One region of the Streptomyces pallidus (ex Mingjun et al. 2026) genome, then DNA from elsewhere that is predicted to be linked to it. Evidence: riboswitches for the same ligand, from Rfam matches in the RefSeq annotation. Region 1 holds a riboswitch; the other holds the start of a gene.
What was found. A riboswitch is a leader RNA that binds a small molecule or an ion and turns the genes downstream of it on or off. The one in region 1 is predicted to bind glycine.
Positions count from the first base shown of each region.

Region 2: linked by a shared signal. The riboswitch ahead of gcvT (glycine cleavage system aminomethyltransferase GcvT) and the one ahead of gcvP (aminomethyl-transferring glycine dehydrogenase) in region 1 are both predicted to bind glycine.

Region 1 covers NZ_CP196181.1:6,370,766-6,382,661, reverse strand. Annotated here, with positions in the region: gene ACSHWO_RS28370 (glutamate-cysteine ligase family protein) at 1-186, opposite strand, end outside; gene ACSHWO_RS28365 (hypothetical protein) at 681-1,298, shown strand; gene ACSHWO_RS28360 (DUF5999 family protein) at 1,567-1,764, shown strand; gene gcvP (aminomethyl-transferring glycine dehydrogenase) at 1,888-4,773, opposite strand; glycine riboswitch at 4,971-5,069, opposite strand; gene ACSHWO_RS28350 (PRC-barrel domain-containing protein) at 5,183-5,563, shown strand; gene ACSHWO_RS28345 (DNA polymerase IV) at 5,579-7,048, opposite strand; gene ACSHWO_RS28340 (MerR family transcriptional regulator) at 7,126-7,764, opposite strand; gene ACSHWO_RS28335 (bifunctional nuclease family protein) at 7,946-8,422, opposite strand; gene ftsR (transcriptional regulator FtsR) at 8,475-9,251, opposite strand; gene ACSHWO_RS28325 (FHA domain-containing protein) at 9,294-10,226, opposite strand; gene ACSHWO_RS28320 (DUF881 domain-containing protein) at 10,309-11,328, opposite strand; gene ACSHWO_RS28315 (small basic family protein) at 11,334-11,666, opposite strand; gene ACSHWO_RS28310 (DUF881 domain-containing protein) at 11,663-11,896, opposite strand, start outside.
Region 2 covers NZ_CP196181.1:2,556,012-2,567,907, forward strand. Annotated here, with positions in the region: gene ACSHWO_RS10835 (ABC transporter ATP-binding protein) at 1-294, opposite strand, end outside; gene ACSHWO_RS10840 (ABC transporter permease) at 408-1,409, opposite strand; gene ACSHWO_RS10845 (ABC transporter substrate-binding protein) at 1,551-3,314, opposite strand; gene ACSHWO_RS10850 (ABC transporter permease) at 3,356-4,348, opposite strand; gene ACSHWO_RS10855 (enhanced serine sensitivity protein SseB C-terminal domain-containing protein) at 4,958-5,698, opposite strand; gene ACSHWO_RS10860 (enhanced serine sensitivity protein SseB) at 5,772-6,506, opposite strand; gene ACSHWO_RS10865 (AAA family ATPase) at 6,606-7,271, opposite strand; glycine riboswitch at 7,499-7,602, shown strand; gene gcvT (glycine cleavage system aminomethyltransferase GcvT) at 7,785-8,900, shown strand; gene gcvH (glycine cleavage system protein GcvH) at 8,998-9,378, shown strand; gene glyA (serine hydroxymethyltransferase) at 9,398-10,654, shown strand; gene ACSHWO_RS10885 (L-serine ammonia-lyase) at 10,951-11,896, shown strand, end outside.

The DNA.
Region 1 (11,896 bases):
CATTCTCGGCATCCCGTCGGCCCCCGCCAGATTCAGCTCGATCTCCAGCCCCATCATGTTCTTGGGGCGGTCGAACCGCTTCTCCGCCAGAAGCCGCTCCAGTCCCTCCAGGCACTCGTGGAGCTTCCTCCGATACCGCTGGCGATCGGACAGGTCGAATCCGCCCGCCACGACCTTCTCCCCCATCGAAGCGTCCCTCCTCGAGTGGGCATCGCCCGGGCATCCGGACGCGCCTGTACGGTCGATGATGCCCCGGAGGCGAGATCTGTAACGCGGCGGGGAGGGGCGCGGCGGGGAGCGTGCGCCGGTTTGGCCGAAGGGCGCCATGGCACATTCACCTGGCAAGCAACTGTATGCAAATTCCGCGTCGGTTTTGCCGGTTCCGGATAATCGGCGCTTTCCAGCCGAGCCCCCGTCAGGTAACCTCCGAGGTCAGCGCGACGTGTTCGCGTGTATCCGGCATGGATGCCATGTCAGCGGGACCGGTAAGCGCCTTGCCCGGAATAGCCGGGCAGGCTAGCCGAAACACTGCGTGAACACATGTCGTATAAACTCCGCAAACGAGGCAGAGAGTTGGCGCGCGGCCATTGCCCCTCAGCCCCCCTCTGGCCCCAGAATGCGACAGCGCCGTCCGCACCTGCCCCTGATCCACAGGTCTCCCAAGTGAGAGGCGACCCACCATGCCGCTGCATGTCCCCCCGGCTCCCGCGCCTGCCCTGCGCAGCGTCCTCGCGGCACTCGGTTCCCCCGCAGCCCTCGCGGCGGGCACCCCCGCCCTGCGCGCCGTGCAGGGTCCGCTGACCGCCGAGCTGCCGCTGCCGGTCCACGTCCTCGACCGGCTCGGCATGTCCCAGCCGGCCGCCCCGGCCCGTCCGCCCCGCACCCGGCTGACCGGCTGGCGGTTCCTGATCCGCAGCGGCGACCGGCACATCGCGGCCGCGGACACCCGGCTGACCGCGGACGGCTGGGTCTTCTCCCATTTCTTCGAGGGTCCCTACGTCGCCGCCACCGAGCGGGCGCTGCGGCAGGCGGAGGCGCTCGGCAACAGCTACCAGCCCCGGCTGCTGTCCGTACCGGAGCTGTACATGCTGACCCTCTGGCTGCACGGCGCCGTCGGAGCCGATGCCTCCGCCGGGCTTCCGGCCGCTGCGGACCTGCTGGTGCCACTGGCCCCGGCGCCGCCCGGCATCGCCCCGTACCGGCCGCATCCGGTGTCCGAGCTGCTGCCCGTCATGACGCACCGGCTCACTCCCCCGGCCCCGCCGGTGCGGCCACCACTGGCCGCTCCGGCCGCCTGAGCTCGACCCCTCCCCCCGGACGGCCCATCCGGCGTAGTCCTGCCGGGCCACCCGCGAACCACCCGAAATGACAGGGGAGTTGGGATGAACCGCCCGCACGGGTGATGCGTCATCAATCTGTGAGGACAGCTGCCGGAAATCCCTGCGGACCGAGGTCCGGAGGGCAACACTGGGACTGACCACTTCTAGTCGTCGACCACGGGGGGCGGCCATGAACAAGGCATCGAGCCGCAGCACACAGACCACACCGCAGCGAAAGAACGCATCCATGTGCCAGCACCAGCCAGCGTGCCCGTCAGCCGACTCCGCCGACCGGGAGGCCGCGAAGCCCGTGGCCAACCACCCGGAACAGGGCTGGAGCCTGCTGTGCAACGGTGTCCTGCTGTTCGAGGACACCGGCGAGCTGCTGCCGGACGGCCAGATCATCGCACCGCACCGCCCTCTCGTGGCGGCGCAGGCGGCCTAGCCGACGCCGGCTCGACGGAACGCCGGAACTGCCGAAGCCGAAGGGGCCAGCCCGGGAGCGATTCTCCCGGGCCGGCCCCTTCAGCGTGCAGTCACCTCACACTTCTGTGTCAGGTCCCGCGGATCAGGCGTCGTACTCGTCCAGCGGCGGGCAGGAGCAGACCAGGTTCCGGTCGCCGAAGGCACCGTCGATGCGGCGCACCGGCGGCCAGTACTTCTCGGACGCCGAGACGCCGCCGGGGAAGACGGCCTCGTCCCGGGTGTACGGGTGCGGCCACTCGCCGCCCAGCGCCGCCGCGGTGTGCGGGGCGTTGCGCAGCGGGTTGTCCTCCACCGGCCACTCGCCGGTGGCGACCCGCTCGACCTCGGCGCGGATGGCGATCATCGCGTCGCAGAACCGGTCGATTTCGGCGAGGTCCTCGGACTCCGTCGGCTCGATCATCAGCGTGCCGGCCACCGGGAAGGACATGGTCGGGGCGTGGAAGCCGTAGTCGATCAGACGCTTGGCGATGTCGTCCACGCTCACGCCCGTCGCCTTCGACAGCGGACGCAGGTCGATGATGCACTCGTGCGCGACCAGGTTGCCCGGGCCGGTGTAGAGCACCGGGTAGTGCGGCTCCAGGCGCTTGGCGATGTAGTTGGCGCCGAGCACGGCCACCTGGGTGGCGCGCTTGAGGCCCTCGCCGCCCATCAGGCGCACGTACGACCACGAGATCGGCAGGATGCCGGCCGATCCCCACGGCGCGGCCGAGATCGGGCCGACGCCCGTCTCCGGGCCGGCGGTCGGCTGCAGCGGGTGGTTCGGCAGGTACGGGGCCAGGTGGGCCCGGACACCGACCGGACCGACGCCCGGACCGCCACCGCCGTGCGGGATGCAGAAGGTCTTGTGCAGGTTCAGGTGGGAGACGTCGCCGCCGAAGTGCCCCGGCTTGGCGAGGCCGACCAGGGCGTTCAGGTTGGCACCGTCGACGTAGACCTGGCCGCCGGCCTCGTGGACCTGGGCGCAGATGTCGGCGACGTGCTCCTCGAACACGCCGTGCGTGGACGGGTAGGTGATCATCAGCACGGCGAGCTCGTCGCGGTACTGCTCGATCTTGGCGCGCAGGTCGTCCGTGTCCACCTCGCCGTCGTCCGCCGTCTTGACGACGACGACCTTCATACCGGCCATCACGGCGCTGGCGGCGTTGGTGCCGTGCGCGGAGGACGGGATGAGGCAGACGGTGCGCTGCTCGTCGCCGTTCGCGCGGTGGTAGGCGCGGACGGCGAGCAGGCCGGCGAGCTCGCCCTGGGAGCCCGCGTTCGGCTGGATGGAGACCTTGTCGTAGCCGGTCACCTCGCAGAGACGTTCCTCCAGCTCGTTGATGAGCGTGAGGTACCCCTCGGCCTGCTCGACCGGGGCGAACGGGTGCAGCTGGCCGAACTCCGGCCAGGTCACCGGCTCCATCTCGGTGGTCGCGTTGAGCTTCATCGTGCAGGAGCCCAGCGGGATCATGCCGCGGTCCAGCGCGTAGTCCTTGTCCGCGAGCTTGCGCAGGTAGCGCAGCATCGCGGTCTCGGAGCGGTGCTGGTGGAAGACCGGGTGCGCGAGGTACTCGTCCGAGCGCAGCAGGCCCTCGGGCAGCGCGTCGGCGGTGGTCCCGTCCAGCGCCTCGATGTCCGCCGTGACGCCGAAGGCGGCCCAGACGGCCTCGATGTGGGCGCGCAGGGTCGTCTCGTCGACGGAGACGGAGACGTGGTCGGCGTCGACCTGGAACAGGTTGACCCCGCCCTCGCGGGCGGCGGCCACGACCTCGGCGGCCTTGCCGGGCACCCGGGCGGTCAGGGTGTCGAAGTACGAGCCGTGCACGAGCTCGACCCCGCCGGACGTCAGACCGGCCGCCAGCAGGGCGGTGTAGCGGTGCGTGCGGCGGGCGATCGTCCTCAGGCCCTCGGGACCGTGGTAGACGGCGTACATGCCGGCCATGACGGCGAGCAGCACCTGCGCGGTGCAGATGTTGCTGGTGGCCTTCTCACGGCGGATGTGCTGCTCGCGGGTCTGCAGGGCCAGGCGGTACGCCTTGTTGCCGTCCGCGTCCACCGAGACGCCGACGAGGCGGCCGGGCAGCGAGCGGGCGTGCTTGTCCTGGACGGCCATGTAGCCGGCGTGCGGGCCACCGAAGCCCATCGGGACGCCGAAGCGCTGGGTGGTGCCGACGGCGATGTCCGCGCCCAGGGCACCCGGGGAGGTCAGCAGGGTCAGCGCGAGCAGGTCGGCGGCGACGGCGACGATCGCGCCGAGCTCGTGGGCCTGGTCGATGACCGGCTTGATGTCCCGGACGGCACCGGAGGCGCCGGGGTACTGGACGAGGACGCCGTAGACGCCGCGCTCGGCGATCTCGGCCGGGATGCCGGCGGACAGGTCGGCGACGACGACCTCGATGCCGATCGGCTCGGCGCGGGTCTCGATCACGGCGATGGTCTGCGGCAGGGCGTCGGCGTCGACGAGGAACACGTTGCCCTTGGCCCTGCCGACGCGGCGGGCCAGGGTCATGGCCTCGGCGGCGGCGGTGCCCTCGTCGAGCAGGGAGGCGCCCGAGGTCGGCAGGCCGGTCAGGTCGGCGACGACGGTCTGGAAGTTCAGCAGGGCTTCCAGGCGGCCCTGGGAGATCTCGGGCTGGTACGGCGTGTACGCGGTGTACCAGGCCGGGTTCTCCATCACGTTGCGCAGGATCACCGGCGGGGTGAAGGTCCCGTAGTAGCCGAGACCGATCATCGAGGTCATGACCTGGTTGCGGCCGGCCAGGGCGCGCAGCTCGGCCAGCACCTCGGCCTCGGTCCGCGCCTCGGGGAGGTTGAGCGCCTCGGCGGTCTTGATGACGTCCGGTACCGCGGCGGCGGTCAGTTCGTCGAGCGAGCCGTAGCCCACGTGGGCGAGCATCTTGGCCTGCGCCTCGGCGTCCGGGCCGATGTGGCGCTGCTCGAAGGGGATGCCTCGCTCCAGCTGGGAGAGCGGAATGCGGTTGGCGGTCATGTACGGAGGCCTCCTGGGTCGTACGACCTGCGAGGGGCGCCACGACGCGGGCGCCCGGACGGCCTCCCCCTCTGTCATCTCAACCTGAGAGCTTCACCGGCTCCTGCGGAGGTCGTCCACGGGGGCCGGCTTTCACCGTCGGTGAGGGGTGGAACCGGCACTACGGGCCCGGCGCCGCCCCTGCTTTCCAGAGTGGCCTCGTCCGTGCGGTACGTATGCCTGAGAGATTCCGGGGAGGATTTGCTCCTTCGGCGCCTCCGTAAGAACTCGGTGGAGGACTCTCCCGCACAGGGTCAGCAGCCACCACCCAGCCTACCAGCGAGGTTCCCGGACCTCCCTCGAGTGGCCCCCTCCAGGGAAATGGCCTTTTGTTGTCATTACGGAGGAGTTGCGACCACGTGGAGGGACCGTGCAGACAGATATCGATCCCCGCAGCCTGATCGGCCGCAAGGCGTTCGACCGCAACGGCACCAAGATCGGAACCGTCGACGAGGTCTACCTCGACGATGCCACCGGCGTCCCGGAGTGGGCCGCCGTCCGGACCGGTTTGTTCAGTCGGGACGCCTTCGTCCCCCTGGAGCCGAGCGAGCTGGTGGGCGACACCCTGCACGTCCCGTTCGAGCGCTCGCTGATCAAGGACGCCCCGGACTTCGGCGTGGGCCGCCATCTGTCCCCCGAACAGGAGTTGCAGCTCTACCACCACTACGGGCTGGACGTCTCCCTCCCCTCCGACTTCACGTTCAACGGTGATTTCGGCCACGTGGCCAACGGCGAGCAGGGCGAGGAGTAGCCCGGCCCGCCCCGGTCACCCGGCCCGCCCCACCAGGGGCAGCGGATCGGACGGCTCCAGATCGGGGTCGTCCACCCGGAAGGTGCGGACCCGGCCCGGAGCGGATCCGGGCTGCTCGAACCGCACCGTCACCCGCCCGAGACCACTGCCCTGCACCCATCCCGGTCCGTAGACGGCGTGGCGGACGTCACGCCCGGCCGCCCAGCGCCGCTCACGGGCCCGCTCCGACTCCTCGGCCGATCCGGCGGTCGCACCGGTCACCTCGTGGCCCGTAGCGGCCCCAGGGGCCTCCTGCGCCCCTTCCGGTCCCTCGCCCCCGCCGGCCACCGCAAGCCCTGCGGGCCCTTCCGGCCCGGCCCCCTCGTCGGGGGCGTCGTCCGCGTCCCCGGCCACTTCGGCGGCTTCGGCGGCGGCCCGGGACTGTGCGAACAGGTCCTCCTGCGTGAAGTCCGCGAGCCCGGTCACGCCCACGCCCAGCAACCGCACCCCGCCGGTGGTGTCCACCACCTCCAGCAGCCGCGCGGCGGCCTCCCGGACGACCGCAGGATCGTCCGTGGGCCCGCGCAGGGTCTCGGACCGGGTCAGCGTCGAGAAGTCGTACCGCCGCACCTTCAGCACGATCGTGCGCCCCGAGTGCCCGGAGGCCCGCAGCCGCTGCACGCACCGGTCGGCGAGCCGCTGCACCTCGATCCGGATGCGGACCCGGTCGTGCAGGTCCACGTCGAAGGTGTCCTCCACCGACACCGACTTCGCGTCGCGCTCGGCGACCACGGGCCGGTCGTCCAGGCCCAGGGCCATCCGGTACAGCCCCACCCCGTGCGACCGCCCGATCAGCCGGACCAGCTCGTCCTCCCCGGCCTCGACGAGCTCCCCGACCGTGGTGATCCCGGCCCGCCGCAGGTGCTCCCCGGTGGCCGGCCCCACCCCGGGCAGGGTGCGCACGGACATCGGCGCGAGCAGTTCCCGCTCGGTGCCGGGCTCGATCAGCAGCAGCCCGTCCGGCTTGGCCTCCTCGGAGGCCACCTTCGCGAGCATCTTCGACCCGGCCAGCCCCACCGAGCCGGTCAGGCCCGTCGCGGCCAGGATGTCCGCCCGCAACCTCTCCCCGGTCTCCCGGGCGGACCGGGAGTCCCGGGCGCTGCCGCCCGCCTCCAGGTCGACGAAGGCCTCGTCGAGGCTCAGCGGCTCCACGAGCGGGGAGAGTTCCCGCAGCAGGCCCATCACGATGTCGCTGACCGAGCGGTACAGCTCGAAGCGGGGGACCAGGTAGGCGCCGTTCGGGCAGAGCCGCCTGGCCTGGGCCGTCGGCATCGCCGAGTGGACCCCGAAGCGCCTGGCCTCGTACGAGGCGGTGGCCACCACCCCGCGCGGCCCCAACCCGCCGACGATCACGGCCTTCCCGCGCAGGCTCGGCTTCGACGCCTGCTCCACCGAGGCGTAGAAGGCGTCCATGTCGAGATGGAGGATGGTCGGCGCGGATCTCACGGCACCGATGCTGCCCTACGCCACTGACAATGCCGAGGCCGGGCGGGCAGGCGGGCGGCGGACGGGGTCCGCGGGGTTCAACCGGCCCGGTTGCGGCGGGCCGCCAGCTCGTCGGCCGGGTTGTGCCCGACCACGGTCTCGCCGGTGTCGACCCGCTCGCCGTGCAACTGCGACAGGGCCTTCTCCACGTCCCGCCAGACCACGCCCACGGCGATGCCGAAGATCCCCTGGCCGCCCTGGAGCAGCCGCACCACCTGCTCCGGCGAGGTGCACTCGTACACGGAGGCGCCGTCGCTCATCAGCGTCATGCGCTCCAGGTCCGAGAATCCGCGCTCCCTCAGGTGCTGGACGGCGTTGCGGATGTTCTGCAGGGCGACGCCGGTGTCCAGGAAACGCTTCACGATCTTGAGGACGACCACGTCCTTGAAGCTGTACAGGCGCTGGGTCCCGGAGCCGTACGCGGGGCGCACCGTGGGCTCCACCAGCCCGGTCCGCGCCCAGTAGTCGAGCTGCCGGTAGGTGATGCCGGCCGCCGCGCAGGCGGTCGGCCCGCGGTAGCCCACCTGCTCGGCCGTCTGGGAGCCGCCGTCCGACGCCGTCGGCGAGGTCTCCGGCTGGCGGCGCGCGGAGCCCGTCGTACTCCCGAGGAGCGGGTACGGCCCACCGTCACTCCGTGCGGGGATGCCCCCGGTCGTACCGTCGCCCGTGACTCTCACGCCGACCCTCCGTCCTTGACCTGCCCCCTCGAAGGTAGGCAGTCACCAGGGGTGCGTCAACGATCGCCACACTCGGCACGCCGAGTGATAATCACCCTGAGAGTGGTTTCCCGTGCCCTTCGAAGGGGCAAGGTTAACTGAATGGGGCGAAGGTCTCATCGGCTTTGACAAGTTCGATGTCTCACTGCTGCGGCCCGGTACCGAAGTCCTCCGGCGAAATCTGGTCGAGGAACTCGCGGAACTTCTCCACCTCGTCCTCCTGCTCGTCCGGGATGGCGATTCCGGCGTCGTCCAGCACGCCGTCGCTGCCGTAGATCGGCGTTCCCGTCCGCAGGGCCAGCGCTATGGCGTCGGACGGCCGCGCGCTCACCTCGACCCCGCTGGAGAAGACCAGCTCCGCGTAGAAGACGCCCTCCCGCAGATCCGTGATGCGGACCTCGGTGAGCTCTTCGCCCAGCGCCTCCAGCACGTCCTTGAACAGGTCGTGGGTCAGCGGACGGGCAGGGGCCATGCCCTGCTGCGCGAAGGCGATCGCGGTCGCCTCCCCCGGTCCGATCCAGATGGGGAGGTACCGGTCGCCTCCCACTTCACGCAGGAGCACGATCGGCTGGTTGGAGGGCATTTCCACCCGGACACCCACAACATCGAGCTCGTTCACAAAGCAACCCTAGGACCTGCCCGGCAGGTTTGGGTAGTCGGGGCCGAGCCGGTCAGTGCAGCCGCACCCCGAGGGCCGCTTGCACCAGCACCTCGTGGAGCCGTACGGACAGCCCCGCGAGCTCTCTCGCGGTGGCCTCCGCATGGGCCCTGGTCTGGGGGTTGCGATGCCGTCTCAGCGGGGCCACGACCTGCTCCACGAGACCCGCCTCCCGGTCCGCGGCCGCCTTCATGGCCCGCAGGTGGCGGGGCTCCAGCCCGAACCGGCCCAGATCGGCCACCAGCCGGGCCACGGTCAGCGCATCGCCGTCGTACCCGCCCCCCGGAGCCTCCGCGAGCAGCCCGTACGACTCCCATTCGGCCAACTGGGCCTCGTCCACCTCGGCCGCGGCGATCAGCTCGGCCCGGCCGACGCGGGTGCCGGCGGGCAGCTCGCGCCCCGACCGGGTCGCAAGGGACCCGGCCCCGGCTCCGGCCGCCGCGGCCGGCTCCGCGGCGTCGCCGTGCGCCGCGGGCGCCGGGATCCGCACCTGCTCACCACGGTCCAGCGCGTCCAGCTGCTCGCGGATGACCTTCAGCGGCATGTAGTGGTCGCGCTGCAGGCGCAGGATGCGGCCCAGCCGCTCGACGTCCGCGGTGCTGAACTTGCGGTAACCGGAGGGCGTGCGTCTGGGCTCGACGAGCCCCTCCGCCTCCAGGAAACGGATCTTCGAGATCGTGACCTCGGGGAACTCTTCGCGCAGCATCGTGAGCACCGTGCCGATGCTCACCAGCCGCCCGGCCGAGGCGGCGGTGCCGTTCCCGGCACCGCCTGTCGGAGTACGCAGCACAGGACCTCCCTGGGGTTCCCCCCGGACGGAGTCCGGGAAGGGTCAGACGCCCCGCAGGCTCGCGTAGAAGACCAGCCGGTACTTGCCGATCTGCACCTCGTCCCCGTTGTGCAACGGGACCGAGTCGATCGGCTCACGGTTGACGTACGTGCCGTTGAGGCTGCCTACGTCGGCGACGGTGAAGCCGCCGTCCTGGCTCCTGCGGAACTCGACATGCCGCCGGGAGACGGTGACGTCGTCCAGGAAGATGTCGCTCTGCGGGTGCCGGCCCGCCGTGGTCAGCTCGCCGTCCAGCAGGAAGCGGCTGCCCGAGTTGGGGCCGCGCCGCACGATCAGCAGGGCGGATCCCGCGGGCAGCGCCTCCACCGCGGCCTGGGCCTCGGGGGACAGCGCCGACGACACGTGCTGTCCCGACACCTCGGCCTCGTAGGCCTCCAGGCCCGAGATCGAGATGGTGGACGTGGTCTCCGAGGCACGCTCCGGCGTCAGACCCGCCCGAAGCGGCGCCCCGCAGTTGGAGCAGAACCGGCTGGCCGCATCGCTGCGGTGGCCGCACCTGCTGCAGACCTGCTCGGCCGACATGGACGGCTCCTCGTGCCGCGGGTACCCCGCGGAGGCGTCGGTGGCGTACGGGTCGGGAGCAAACCCTCCACCCGTACTCGAGGTTGATGATTCCCCGAAACCTATGCGTCCGGTACCGGCAGGGTCAACAGCCGACGCGCCCGGAACGTCACCCACACCCGCGACCTCGTCCCGGAAGAGCGGCCGGTCCCCCTGGACCTGTGCCTCCCCCTGCCCCGCACGGGGCTCTGCCGCGGCGGCTTCCTCGCGGTTCTTCTTACCGAACAACTTCTCAAACAACTTCACGGGCGATTCCCCTTGAACGAAACAGACCCGCCCGTGGGGCAGGACGAACTCCGAATGCACATACCTGCCGACCCGGACATCCTCACAACGTCCGCAACCACCAGACAGTTTCCACCACGCGCCACGACTTCAGTGCGTCGACCCCCCGCAGGCACCAGCCCGCGCAGGACCCTCCGCTCTCCGCCCCGCATCACGACGATGACGACCGAGCGTAGTCAGGCTGCTTCGCAGCCCGCAAGGCGTCCACAATGATCTTCGCCGACCGTGTGACGGCAACAGTGGCCTGTTCCTTCTCCAGTGTCTGCACCACACCACCCGGGATGTTCAGCGCCGGCTCCAGATCCTGCGGCTTGCCGATCACCTTGAACTCGTAGGGCTGTGTGATCTTCTTACCATCGATGGCGATGTGGCCCCCCTCGTCCGAGAAGTACGAGCCCGCCACCACGCGCACCCCGTTGATCTGGATCGCCTCGGCGCCCGCGGCCCGCAGCTCCTGGAGCGCGTCCAGCAGCTGGTCGGACTCCACCTGGCCCTTCGGATCCGTGATCTTCAGTGTGATGCCCGGCCCCTGCGCCGCCACCGTACCGGCCAGGATGCCCAGTTGGCGCTCCTTTTCGACGGTCTGCCGGCGCGCCTCCTCGGCCTGGTTGGAGCTGCTCTCCAACTCCTTGCGCTGGTCCTCCAGCTGCTGCTTCTCGTCCTCCAGGCGCTTGGTCCGGCCGTCCAGCTCGTCGAGGATCCGCACCAGGTCCTCCTGACGGGCCCCGCGCAGCGCGCTGGAGTCGCTGTTCGACCGCACCTGGATCGCCAGACCCAGGCCCAGCACGAACAGCAGGAGCGCCACGATCAGTTGGGCCCGGCTCACCCGCGGCGGCCACAGCCCGGCCGCGAGTCGCTGCCGCCCCGTGGTCTCCGGCCCGTCCGTGCCGTCCGTCCCGGCGGGCGACGCGGCGGGCGTGGCGGGCTCATCGGGCTCGACGGGTCCGGTGGGCTCGACGGGTCCGGTGGGCTCGACGGCCGCGGCGGGCTCGGTGGACGCAACGGGCTCGGTGGGCCCGGTGGGCCCGGTGGGCTCGGTGGGCTCGGCAGGCGGCTTCCCGGGCCGGGGTGCGGGCTGCTCCCCGTCCCGCGGCGGCCCGTCCGGCCGGGCCTCCCGCGGAGGCTGCTCGGGGCCCTTCGGCTCCTCGGGCGGGGTGTCGTTCGTACCCATCGGCCTCACGCCCGGAACACGTGCCGGCGGATGGCCGCGGCGTTGGAGAAGATGCGGATGCCGAGGACGACCACGACGCCCGTGGACAGCTGGGAGCCGACGCCCAGCTTGTCGCCGAGGAAGACGATCAGCGCGGCCACGACCACGTTCGACAGGAACGACACCACGAAGACCTTGTCCACGAAGATGCCGTCCAGCATCGCGCGCAGGCCTCCGAACACCGCGTCCAGCGCCGCCACCACGGCGATCGGCAGATACGGCTCGACGACGGCCGGCACTTCGGGCCGGACCAGAAGTCCGACCACCACTCCGGCCACGAGGCCCAGTACCGCGATCACGATGCACCCTTCTTCGGCTCTTCTGCTGTGGCTGTCCGTACGGTCAGGCTTGACGCGGCGGGCAGCCGCACGTCGTCCACGGGGGTCAGCGAGTACCGGATCCCGTAGCTCTCCTGGAGCACGTGCAGGTACTGGCCGTCCACGGAGTCCTGGAACACGGTGCCGAGCCGTTTCTTGTCCCCTACCGCCAGCACCTCGTACGGCGGTACCAGCGGCCTGTTGTCGACCAG
Region 2 (11,896 bases), 3.8 Mb from region 1:
GTCCTGGAAGACCATCGCCATCTTGCGCCCGCGCAGCTTGCGCACGTGGTCGGCGTCGGCCCTGACGAGGTCCTCGCCGTCCAGGACGACCTCGCCGGAGATGTGCGGGCGGCTGCGCGCGTTGCCGGTGCGGTGCAGGCCCATGATGGCCAGCGAGGTCACCGACTTGCCGGAGCCGGACTCGCCGACGATGCCGAGGGTCTTGCCGCGCTCCAGGTCGAAGGAGAGCCCGTCCACCGACTTGACCAGGCCGTCGTCGGTCGGGAAGTGGACCTTGAGGTCGCGTACGGACAGGAAGGCGCCGCTGCCGCGGGGGCCGGCCTGCTCGGGGACGAACGCGGGCCCGTCGGCGGGCGTCTCGCCGGAGCCGGGTCCGGCGGCCGCGCCGGAAGTGGGGTGGTTCTCGGTCACGTCAGCCTCACGCGCGGGTCGATGACGGCGTACAGCAGGTCCACGATCAGGTTGGCCATCACCACGAAGAGCGCGGCGAGCAGGGTGACCCCCATGATCACGGGGAGGTCGCCCTGACCGATGGCGGCGACGGCCGCCGTCCCGAGCCCCTGGAAGTTGAAGGTGGTCTCGGTGAGCACCGCGCCGCCGAGGAGCCCGCCGAGGTCGAGGCCGAACATCGTGACGACCGGGGTGAGGGTGGAGCGCAGGGCGTGCTTGCGGATGACCACGCCCTCCTTGAGGCCCTTGGCCCGGGCGGTGCGGATGTAGTCCTCGCCGAGGACCTCCAGCATCGTGGCGCGCGTGATGCGGGCGTACGTGGCGGCGAAGAGGAAGGCGAGGGTGACCCACGGGAGGATCAGGGCGTTCAGCCAGGCCCCGGGATCCTCCGTGAGGGGCTTGTAGTTGGACACGTCCAGCCAGCCGAGGCTGTAGACGAAGATCGCGGGGGCCACCATGCCGGTGAAGAAGATGGGGAGGGAGACGCCGGCGAGGGCGCCGACCATGACGGTGCGGTCGATGGCGGTCCGGCGTTTGAGTGCCGAGATCACACCGGTCGCCACGCCGGCGAGCACCCAGATGACCGCCGCGCCGAGGGCGAGCGAGAGGGTGACCGGCATGCGGTCCACCATGGTGTCCCACACGGGCGCCTCGGTCTTGAACGAGTAGCCGAAGCACGGCGCGTCGCAGTGGGTGACCTCGGTGCCGCCGTCGTAGTCGCGGCCGACGAAGATGCCCTTGACGAAGGTCAGGTACTGCTCGGAGATGGGCTTGTCGAAGCCCATCTTCACGCGGATGCCCGCCAGGGCGGTCTCGTTGGTCTCGCGGCCGGCGTACATGAGGGCCGGATCGCTGCCCGTGATCTTCGGGACCGCGAAGAAGATGCCGAAGGTGACCACGGAGACCACCAGCAGCGTGGCGACGACGTTGAACAGTCGCCGTATGAGGTAGACGAGCACTGCAGTCGGCCGCCCGGGGCGGGCGGCCGCCGTCCCTCGTGGGGACGGCAGCCGCCGCCTGCGGCCTTCACCTGCCCTTCGGACTAGCGCATGTGCGGTGAAGGCACTTGCCTGTTGTTACGTGGCGACTGGCCTACGGGATCACTTGCCGACGCCGATGACGGCGAGGTCGATCTTGCCGAGGGAGTCGTTGAAGTAGACGTTCGTCAGCCGCGGGTTGTGGTAGACGAAGGCCTTGTCGAAGTTGATGGGAAGGTAGAGCGCCTTCTCCATGACCTTCTTGTTGATCTCCGTGTAGAACGGGGCGGCGGCTTCCGGCGTGGCGGCCGCGGCGGCCTTGTCGAACAGGCCGTTGACCTCGGGGTCGTTCAGCTCGGTGTAGTTGTTGTTGGCGTTCGGCTGGATGAACGAGCCGTCGACCAGCGGCTGGAGGAAGCCCGAGCCGGAGTTGTAGTCGGCGCCCCAGCCCATGACGATGATGCCGTAGCCCTTCTTCTTCACGTTCTCGGGCGAACCGATCGTGGAGGAGGAGAGCTTGCCGTCGTACTGGTCGATGGTGGCCTTGATGCCGACCTTGGCGAGCGAGGCCTGGAGGGACTCGGCCGTCTTCACCTCGGGGGCGCGGTTGTTGCGGACCGCGATGACGGTCTCGAAGCCGTCCGGCTTGCCGCAGGCCTTGAGGGCCTCCTTGGCCTTGGCCTCCTGCGGCTGTCCCTTGGTCAGGCCGAACGGGTCGTAGGACTTGTCGGAGCCGGGGATGCCGGGCGGCAGCATGTTGGCGCCGAGGTCACCGCTGGTCGGGCCGCCGCGGGCGGTCTGCAGGGACTTCGGGTCGGCCGCGTAGATGACGGCCTTGCGGCACTCGATGTTGTCGAACGGCGCGACGGTCTGCGGGAAGGCGAAGTAGCGGATGTAGCCCGTGAACGGGTTGTCCGCGTTCTGCTTGAGCTTCTCGTCCTTGAGGATCTTGTTCTTCGCGGCCTGCTGCACACCGGTGCCGTCCACGGCGAGGTCGATGTCGCCGGACAGCAGACGGGCGTCCATGTCGTCCGGGTTGGTGGTGACCGTGAAGGTGACCTTGTCCGGCAGGCCCGTGCGGATCGGGTCCGTCTTCGGGTCCCAGTTCTCGTTGCGGACGAAGGTCGCGCCCTTGCTGGCGGTGAAGCTCTCCACCTTGTACGGGCCGGTGGAGACCGGCTTGTTGGTGTACGTGGCGCCGGTGTCCTTGCCCGCCGGGACCGGCGAGGAGGACGGCATGGCCAGCAGGTAGCTGAAGTCGGAGTTGGCGCTCGCCAGGTTGAAGACGATCGTCTTGTCGTCCGGCGTCTCGACGGACTTCAGACCCATCTTGCCGGGGTCGGTGTCCTTGTACGGGCCGGGGTACTTCTGCCCCTGGTCGAGCAGGTCGATCAGGTAGGTGGGACCGCCGGACAGCACGTCCTGCGCGAAGACGCGCTCGACGCCGTACTTGATGTCCTTCGAGGTGATCGGCGTGCCGTCCTCGAACTTCACGCCGTCCTTGATCTTGAGGGTGTACGTCTTGCCCTCGTTGCTGATCACGGGCAGGGCCTCGGCGAGGTCCGGGACCAGCTTGGTGCCCGCCACGCCCGGCTTGCTGTCGTACGCCAGCAGCTGGCGGACGTAGAGCCGCTGCATGTTCCACACGAAGCCGTAGTAGGCACGCGCCGGGTCGAGGTAGTCGACGTCCTGCGGCGACCAGAGCTTGAGCTCGCCGCCCTTCTCGGTGGACGGGTTCACGATGCCGGTGGTGGCGGCGTTGAAGGCGGCGCCGCCGGCGCCCTTGCCCTCGGTCTTCTTGTCGCCGTCGTTGCCGCCGCACGCGGCGGTCAGCGACAGCGCGGCGATCACGGCGGTGATCGCGAGGGCCTGCTTTCTGCGGATCACGTTGGTCCAACCTCCAGAGGTGGGTGAATCGGTGGAGCGGTTCAGCTGCCCTTGGGGTCGAGTGCGTCACGCAGCCCGTCCCCGAAGAGGTTGAACGCCAGGACGGTGATGAAGATCGTCATACCCGGGACCACCATGTACATGGGGTCGTCCTGGTAGATGGGGACGGCGTCGGAGAGCATCTTTCCCCAGGACGCGGTCGGCGGCTTGACGCCGGCGCCGAGGAAGCTGAGGGCCGCCTCCGTGAGGATGTTGGTCGGAATGATCAGCGTCGCGTAGACCAGGATCGGCGCGACCAGGTTGGGCAGCAGCTCCTTGACCAGGATGTAGCCGCGGCCGGCGCCGAGGCTGCGCGCCGCCTCCACGTACTCGCGTTCGCGCAGCGAGATCGTCTGGCCGCGGACGATACGGCCGATGTACGGCCATCCGAAGAAGCCGATCACGACGATCAGCACGCCCATCCGGACGCCCGAACCCTCGAACCCCCAGAGGGAGTTGGGTACGACCGAGACCAGTGCGATGGTGAACAGCAGCTGCGGGAAGGCCAGCAGCAGGTCCATCAGGCGGCTGATGACGCCGTCCACCCAGCCGCCGAGGAACCCGGCGAGCGCGCCGAGCAGGCTGCCGATGGCGACCGAGACGAAGGCGGCCAGGAAGGCGACGACCAGCGAGATGCGGGCGCCGTAGACGATCCGGCTGAACACGTCGCGTCCGTTGGTGGGTTCGACGCCCAGCAGGAAGTCGGAGCTGATGCCGCCCCAGGAGCCGAGCGGCGTGCCGAGGTCCGGGTCGATCATGTCCTCGTGGAACTCGTTGGGCGGGTGGCCCAGCAGGCTCACGATCTGCGGCGCGAACACCGCCACGAGGATCAGGAGGATCACGACCACGCCGCCGGTGAGCGCGACCTTGTCGCGCTTGAGCCGCATCCAGGCGATACGGCCGGGCGAGCGGCCTTCGATGGCCTTCGCAGGGACGTCGGCTACGGCCACGGGTGCGGTTGGTTCCGCGCTCGTGTCGTGCAGTGGTGCCGTCATCGTGGTGGGACCCCTCTCGGCCGACGGGTTGCCGGCCCATGCCCGCCGCTGTGGCGGCGTTGGTGCGGAGTGGCGCTCTTGTGCGTGGTGACACGCAGGACTGAACAAAGTGCGGGAGGTGCAGGAAATGCAGGAAGTGCGGGAGGTGCAGTGGTGCTCGGTGCGTTTTCGGGCATGCCCGGGCACGCTCGGAGCGGTGCTGCTGCGGTGCGGATGAGGTGCGGGTGCCGTGCGGAAAGCCGTGCGGAAGTACGCGAAAAGCGGTGCGGAACGACAAGCGACGTGCAGGGAGCGAACCGTTTCCCCGGGGACCCGGCGGCTCTTGGGTGGGGAGTCTTCATCGGCGCTGCGATCAGCCGCCAGACCCGCAGATGAATGGATGCGCAACCGTGATGTGAGGGTCGGGTTCCCGTTATCCGGACTGTGGAGTCGGCTCAGCGGAGCAACACCGTCCGTTCGGTGCACAATCGGACAACGCGCCCAACTCGCGGTAGGTGTAGGTCTTTTGGGCACGCATCAGCGAAGAAATCCGGACAAGAAGAAGGCCGCGGGGAACGGAGTGTTCCCCGCGGCCGGAGCGTCGTGCGGCGCGGTCGTCCCAGCTGCCGGTCAGTACGCCGGGGCCTGCCCCTCGCGGTCGTAGAACGGGCGCGTCTGCGACCGGAGCCACATCGCGACGGGGTCGTGCTCGTCGGCCAGCGCCACCGTGCACACGGGCACCCCCTCGGGCACCGCGCCGACGGACTGGCGCATCATCTCCCGTACGGACTGGAGCGCGGGCGCGGAGGCGTCGTACAGGTCGAGCCCGACGGCGAGGTACGGCGACCCCAGGGCGGGCTGCACCCAGGCGCGGCGCAGCGACCGGACGGCCGGCGTGCGGTGTGCGTGCTGGGTCAGCAGCCCGTAGAACTGCGGGAGCTCCAGCGCGGGCTCGGACAGCCTCAGCGGGCCCGCCGGCATCCGGTCCAGGCCGGTGGCGATCCGACGCAGGTCGGCCCAGGGGATGCCGAGGCCGCCGCCCTGGGCGTGCGGATTGAGCCACAGGCCCCAGCGGTCGGGGTACAGGGCGCGGGCGATGTCCCGGCCGGTGACCACCTCGTAGCCGCGGTTCCAGCCGCTGGCGGCCAGTTCCTGCGGGGAGGTCACACAGGGCGCGTAGCCGAGGCCCTCCAGCTCCATGCCGCCGTACTGGGCGTCCGGTGAGCCGGGGCTGCCCTGCCAGAGCAGCATCCACAGCCGGCCCTCGGCAAGGGCCTGCAGAAGTGACTCGTAGGTCTCGTAGCGCCCTGGAGTCACTTGGCGCATGATGTGCTCGACCTGCCCGGCCGCGGCAGTGCCTGACGCACTCACCGGTACCCCTCCTCGTCCGCACGCGTGTCCAGGCCACCCGTGCGGCCAGGAGATGTCACCAGCTTAAGCGTCACTAGGGCACGTAGAAGGGGCGTACGCGCGTAACGATGAAGTCGACCACCGGGTCCTCGGCCGAGTCCAGCAGGACCAGCTGCACCGGCCAGGGCGACGGAACCCGGGTCAGGGCCCGGGCGAGGGCCTCGCGCGGCGCGTTCTGCGCGGCCGGATCCCGTCTCGACAGGCGGACACCGATGCACAGCTCCGGGTCCCCGCCCTCGACGCTGGCGAGGCAGCGGTGCGCGGCCACGACCAGCCCGGTGGTCCGGAACTCCTCGGCCGCCGCGGCCAGGAAATCCACCGGGTCGTCCTGCCAGTCGGGCTCGAAGAGGCGGACGCGGCCACCGCTGGCGGGCCCGTCGAGCTCGGTCCGGCCGATCCGGCACAGCTGGGCGACGGCGGGCGGGGGCAGCGGGACGCCGACGGCGCCCTCCGGGTTGACGGCGATGCCCAGCTGCGGGGGCAGCCCGCGGGCGAACTCGACGGCGGGGGCCACGGCGAAGTCCATGGCGGGGCCGACGCAGGCGCGGAACTGGGCCTCGGAGCTGTAGACGGGGACGTACGCCGCCCCGCCGATCTCCATGGTGGGCAGGGTCAGGGAGGGGCTGTCCGGGCCGCCCCCGCCGGGCAGCGGCACCCACACCCGGCTCCGGCCCAGCACCTCGACGATCCTCGGGCCGGCGTCGGGCACGCCCAGGGCCGCTCCGAGCACCTGCTCCAGCTCGTTCTCCGGCCAACCGCCGCCGTGCATCTCCGCCTCCGCTTGTCGCGCCGTGTACCGGCGAGCGTAGCCGCCCGGGCCGGGCCCCCGAACCGGGCCCTCGCCGTCCCGCCCCGCCCCCGGCAGGGCTCAGGCCCCGCCGGGCTCCGCGGGCCGGAAGGCTATGCGGGTCAGCCGCGCGGCCGCGGCCCGGTCCAGCAGCACCACGGAGGCGCAACCCGCCGGCAGCGGGCCCGACTCCGCGGCCCGCACCAGCCGGCGCACCGCGGCCCGGTGCCGGGCGAAGGCGTACGCCGACACGCCGCGGCCCCGCGCCGCCTGCCCGGACAGGGCCTCGTGCGGGGTGGCGTCCAGGATCAGCAGGTGCAGGCCCCGGCCCCGGCGCCGCGCGGTCGCCGCCAGCAGCCCCCGCACCCAGCGCTGCGTTCCGCAGTCGTGGACGACGACCGAGGCGCCGGAGCGCAGGACCGACCACAGCCCCCAGTAGTGCGCGATCCGCACCAGCGGGCGGTAGACGGCGTACGGCACGGCCGCGGGCATGCGCCGCTCCCAGCGCTCGCGCACGTCCTGGGAGTCGATGCCGCCGCCCTCGGCGGCCCGCTTGATCAGCGTGCTCTTGCCGCCGCCGGGCAGGCCGGAGACCACGACGATGTCGCCCTCCGCGAAGCCGAGCCGGCACGGCCCGAGGTCGCCCCGACCGCGCAGGTCGCGCACCGGTCCGTGGTGCTCGCGGGCCCGCTGGGCGGGCACTGCGTCCGCGGTCCCGGCGGTCGCCAGAACTCCGAATCTCCGCACAAGATCGCCTCCCCCGTGTCGGGCCTCGAAGACCCATGCCCACTGAGTGTAAAGAGACGGTAATTCCAAGGGACCGGTTCCGGCCGCCCCCTCCGACCCCGGACACCGCAGGCCGGACGGCGAATGGGCGAATGAGCGAATGACACAGTCTTTCGGTCCCGCCCACCCGGTTCGCGCAGCGGCGTGCAATGATGTGCGCCATCTGGACCAACTGCATACCGGCCGCTTGAATCCGCGCGGGAGAGTCCCGGCAGGCCGCGAGGCCGTGTCCGGGCGCCGAAGGAGCAAGTACCTCCCTTGAATCTCTCAGGCCCCGTACCGCGTGGATGAGGCAGATCTGAAAAGCGAGCCGCGCCCTTCCCGTCCCCCGCGGCGGACCGGGGCGTGCTCCACCCAAGGTGCAAGTCGGCGTTCCCGTTCCCGCGGGACTCTCGGCGAACCTCTCAGGTTCCGATGACAGATGGGGAGGAACGTCCTCGTCATGTCATGCCCTGGGACCCGGGAGCCACACCCATGAGCACTGCCCCCCGCCTGACCGCCCTCGATGCGCTGCACCGCTCGCTCGGTGCGACCATGACCGACTTCGCGGGCTGGGACATGCCGCTGCGGTACGGCAGCGAGCGCGACGAACACAACGCCGTGCGCACCAAGGCCGGCCTCTTCGACCTCTCCCACATGGGCGAGATCACCGTGACCGGTCCGCAGGCCGTGCAGCTCCTGGACTACGCCCTGGTCGGCAACATCTCCACCGTCGGCGTCGGCCGCGCCCGCTACACGCACATCTGCCAGGAGGACGGCGGGATCCTCGACGACCTGATCGTCTACCGCCTGGCCGAGACCGAGTACATGGTCGTCGCCAACGCCTCCAACGCCCAGGTCGTCCTGGACGCCCTCACCGCGCGTGCCGACGGCTTCGACGCCGAGGTCCGCGACGACCGCGACGCGTACGCGCTGATCGCCGTCCAGGGCCCGGAGTCCCCCGGCATCCTGGCCTCGCTCACCGACGCCGACCTGGACAACCTGAAGTACTACGCCGGCCTGCCGGGCACGGTCGCGGGCGTGCCCGCCCTGATCGCGCGGACGGGCTACACCGGCGAGGACGGCTTCGAGCTGTTCGTCTCCCCCGAGCACGCCGTCGAGCTGTGGCAGGCGCTGACCGAGGCGGGCGCGGGCGCCGGCCTGGTGCCCTGCGGCCTGTCCTGCCGCGACACGCTGCGCCTGGAGGCGGGCATGCCGCTGTACGGGCACGAGCTGACCACCGCCCTGACCCCGTTCGACGCAGGTCTGGGCCGGGTCGTGAAGTTCGAGAAGGAGGGCGACTTCGTGGGCCGCGCCGCCCTGGAGGCCGCCGCGGAGCGCGCCGCCACCAACCCGCCGCGCAAGCTGGTCGGCCTGGTCGCCGAGGGCCGCCGCGTCCCGCGCGCCGGGTTCCCGGTCGTGGCCGGTGGCGAGGTCATCGGCGAGGTCACCTCCGGCGCCCCGTCCCCGACGCTGGGCAAGCCGATCGCGATGGCGTACGTGGACGCGGCCCACGCCGCGCCCGGCACCTCCGGCGTCGGCGTGGACATCCGCGGTACGCATGAGCCGTACGAGGTCGTCGCCCTGCCCTTCTACAAGCGGCAGAAGTAGCGCCCGTGCGGCGGCGGCCGCCGGCCGCCGTCCGACGCGTCTCACCACGCAAGACCACTGTTCGTTCGCACTCCCCCGCATCCAGGAGAATCAGGTCATGAGCAACCCCCAGCAGCTGCGTTTCAGCAAGGAGCACGAGTGGCTGTCGGCCGCCGAGGACGGCGTCGCCACGGTCGGCATCACGGAGTTCGCGGCCACCGCGCTCGGTGACGTCGTCTACGCCCAGCTCCCCGCGGTCGGCGACACGGTGTCCGCGGGCGAGACCTGCGGCGAGCTGGAGTCGACCAAGTCGGTCAGCGACCTGTACTCCCCCGTCACCGGCGAGGTCGTCGAGGCGAACCAGGACGTCGTGGACGACCCGAGCCTCGTGAACAGCGCTCCGTTCGAGGGCGGCTGGCTGTTCAAGGTCCGCGTCACGGAGGAGCCGGCCGACCTGCTCTCCGCCGACGAGTACGACCAGCTCACCGCCGGTAAGTAACTGACCACAGGGGATCCTGATGTCCGTTCTGAACACCCCCCTGCACGAACTCGACCCGGACGTCGCCGCCGCCGTCGACGCCGAGCTCGTGCGCCAGCAGTCCACCCTGGAAATGATCGCGTCGGAGAACTTCGCTCCGGTCGCCGTCATGGAGGCCCAGGGCTCGGTCCTGACCAACAAGTACGCCGAGGGCTACCCGGGCCGCCGCTACTACGGCGGCTGCGAGCACGTCGACGTCGTCGAGCAGATCGCGATCGACCGGATCAAGGCGCTGTTCGGCGCCGAGGCCGCGAACGTCCAGCCGCACTCGGGTGCGCAGGCCAACGCCGCCGCGATGTTCGCGCTGCTGAAGCCGGGCGACACGATCATGGGCCTGAACCTGGCCCACGGCGGTCACCTGACCCACGGCATGAAGATCAACTTCTCCGGCAAGCTCTACAACGTGGTCCCGTACCACGTCGGCGAGGACGGCCAGGTCGACATGGCCGAGGTCGAGCGCCTCGCCAAGGAGACCAAGCCGCAGCTGATCGTCGCCGGCTGGTCGGCGTACCCGCGCCAGCTGGACTTCGCCGCCTTCCGCCGGATCGCGGACGAGGTCGGCGCGTACCTGATGGTCGACATGGCCCACTTCGCGGGCCTCGTCGCCGCGGGCCTGCACCCGAACCCGGTGCCGCACGCCCACGTCGTGACCACCACCACGCACAAGACCCTGGGCGGTCCGCGCGGTGGCGTGATCCTCTCCACCCAGGAACTGGCCAAGAAGATCAACTCCGCGGTCTTCCCCGGCCAGCAGGGCGGTCCGCTGGAGCACGTGATCGCCGCCAAGGCGGTCTCCTTCAAGGTCGCGGCCTCGCCCGAGTTCAAGGAGCGCCAGGAGCGCACCCTGGCCGGCGCGCGGATCATCGCCGAGCGCCTGGTCCAGGAGGACGTCAAGGCCGTGGGCGTGGACGTGCTCACCGGCGGCACCGACGTGCACCTGGTCCTGGTGGACCTGCGCAACTCGGAGCTGGACGGCCAGCAGGCCGAGGACCGCCTCCACGAGATCGGCATCACGGTCAACCGCAACGCCATCCCGAACGACCCGCGGCCCCCGATGGTCACCTCGGGTCTGCGGATCGGCACGCCGGCCCTGGCCACCCGCGGTTTCGGCGCCGAGGACTTCACCGAGGTCGCCGACATCATCGCGGAGGCCCTGAAGCCGGCGTACGACGGCGAGGCCCTCAAGGCGCGCGTCTCGGCGCTCGCCGCGAAGTTCCCGCTGTACCCGTCGCTGTAGGCCACGGCTCGAAAGGCCCGGCCTTGTGTCACACAGGGCCGGGCCTTTCTCATGGCCCGGGCTCGCGGTCCGCTGCGTCGGGACCGCGACAGCCCCCGTACAGGCCGGCGTAACCGCCGCCCCCCCCGAACTGACGTACGCTGATGAACCGGGCACGGGCGCCCACGAGGTGATCTTTGCCCGCAATCCCCTGCAAGATCCGCCCCTCCGTCGGCCGCCTCGACACGCTGCGAGACCGGCAGGACGGTCCGCTCCCCGCCACCGCGGGGGTGAAAAACTCCCAGGAGTCCGCCACCGTGGCCATTTCGGTTTTCGATCTCTTCTCGATCGGCATCGGTCCGTCCAGCTCTCACACCGTGGGTCCGATGCGCGCCGCCCGCATGTTCGTCGCGCGGCTGAAGAAGGACGGTGTGCTCGCGCAGACCGCCTCCGTCCGGGCGGAGCTGTACGGCTCGCTCGGTGCGACCGGCCACGGCCACGGCACCCCGAAGGCGGTGCTGCTCGGCCTGGAGGGGCACTCCCCGCGCACCGTGGACGTGGAGACCGCCGACGACGAGGTCGAGCGCATCCGCAGGACGGGCCGGCTGCGCCTGCTCGGCACCGAGATAGGGAGCGCGCACGAGATCGCGTTCGACGAGCCGAGCCAGCTGATCCTGCACCGCCGCCGGGCCCTGCCCTACCACGCGAACGGCATGACCCTCTTCGCGTACGACGCCTCGGGCGCCCCCCTGCTGGAGAAGACCTACTACTCGGTCGGCGGCGGCTTCGTGGTGGACGAGGACGCGGTCGGCGAGGACCGGATCAAGCTCGACGACACGGTGCTGAAGTACCCCTTCCGCTCCGGTGACGAGATGCTGCGCCTGGCCAAGGAGACCGGCCTGTCGATCTCCTCGCTGATGCTGGAGAACGAGAAGGCCTGGCGCACGGAGGAGGAGATCCGCGAGGGCCTGCTGGAGATCTGGCGGGTCATGCAGGCCTGCGTCTCGCGCGGCATGTCCCGCGAGGGCATCCTCCCCGGCGGCCTGCGGGTCAAGCGCCGCGCGGCGGCCACGGCGCGCCAGCTGCGCACCGAGGGCGACCCGCTGCTGCACCGCAGCGAGTGGACGACGATCTACGCGATGGCGGTGAACGAGGAGAACGCGGCGGGCGGCCGCGTCGTCACGGCCCCCACGAACGGCGCCGCGGGCGTCCTCCCGGCCGTCCTGCACTACTACGTGAACTTCGTGCCGGGCGCGGACGAGG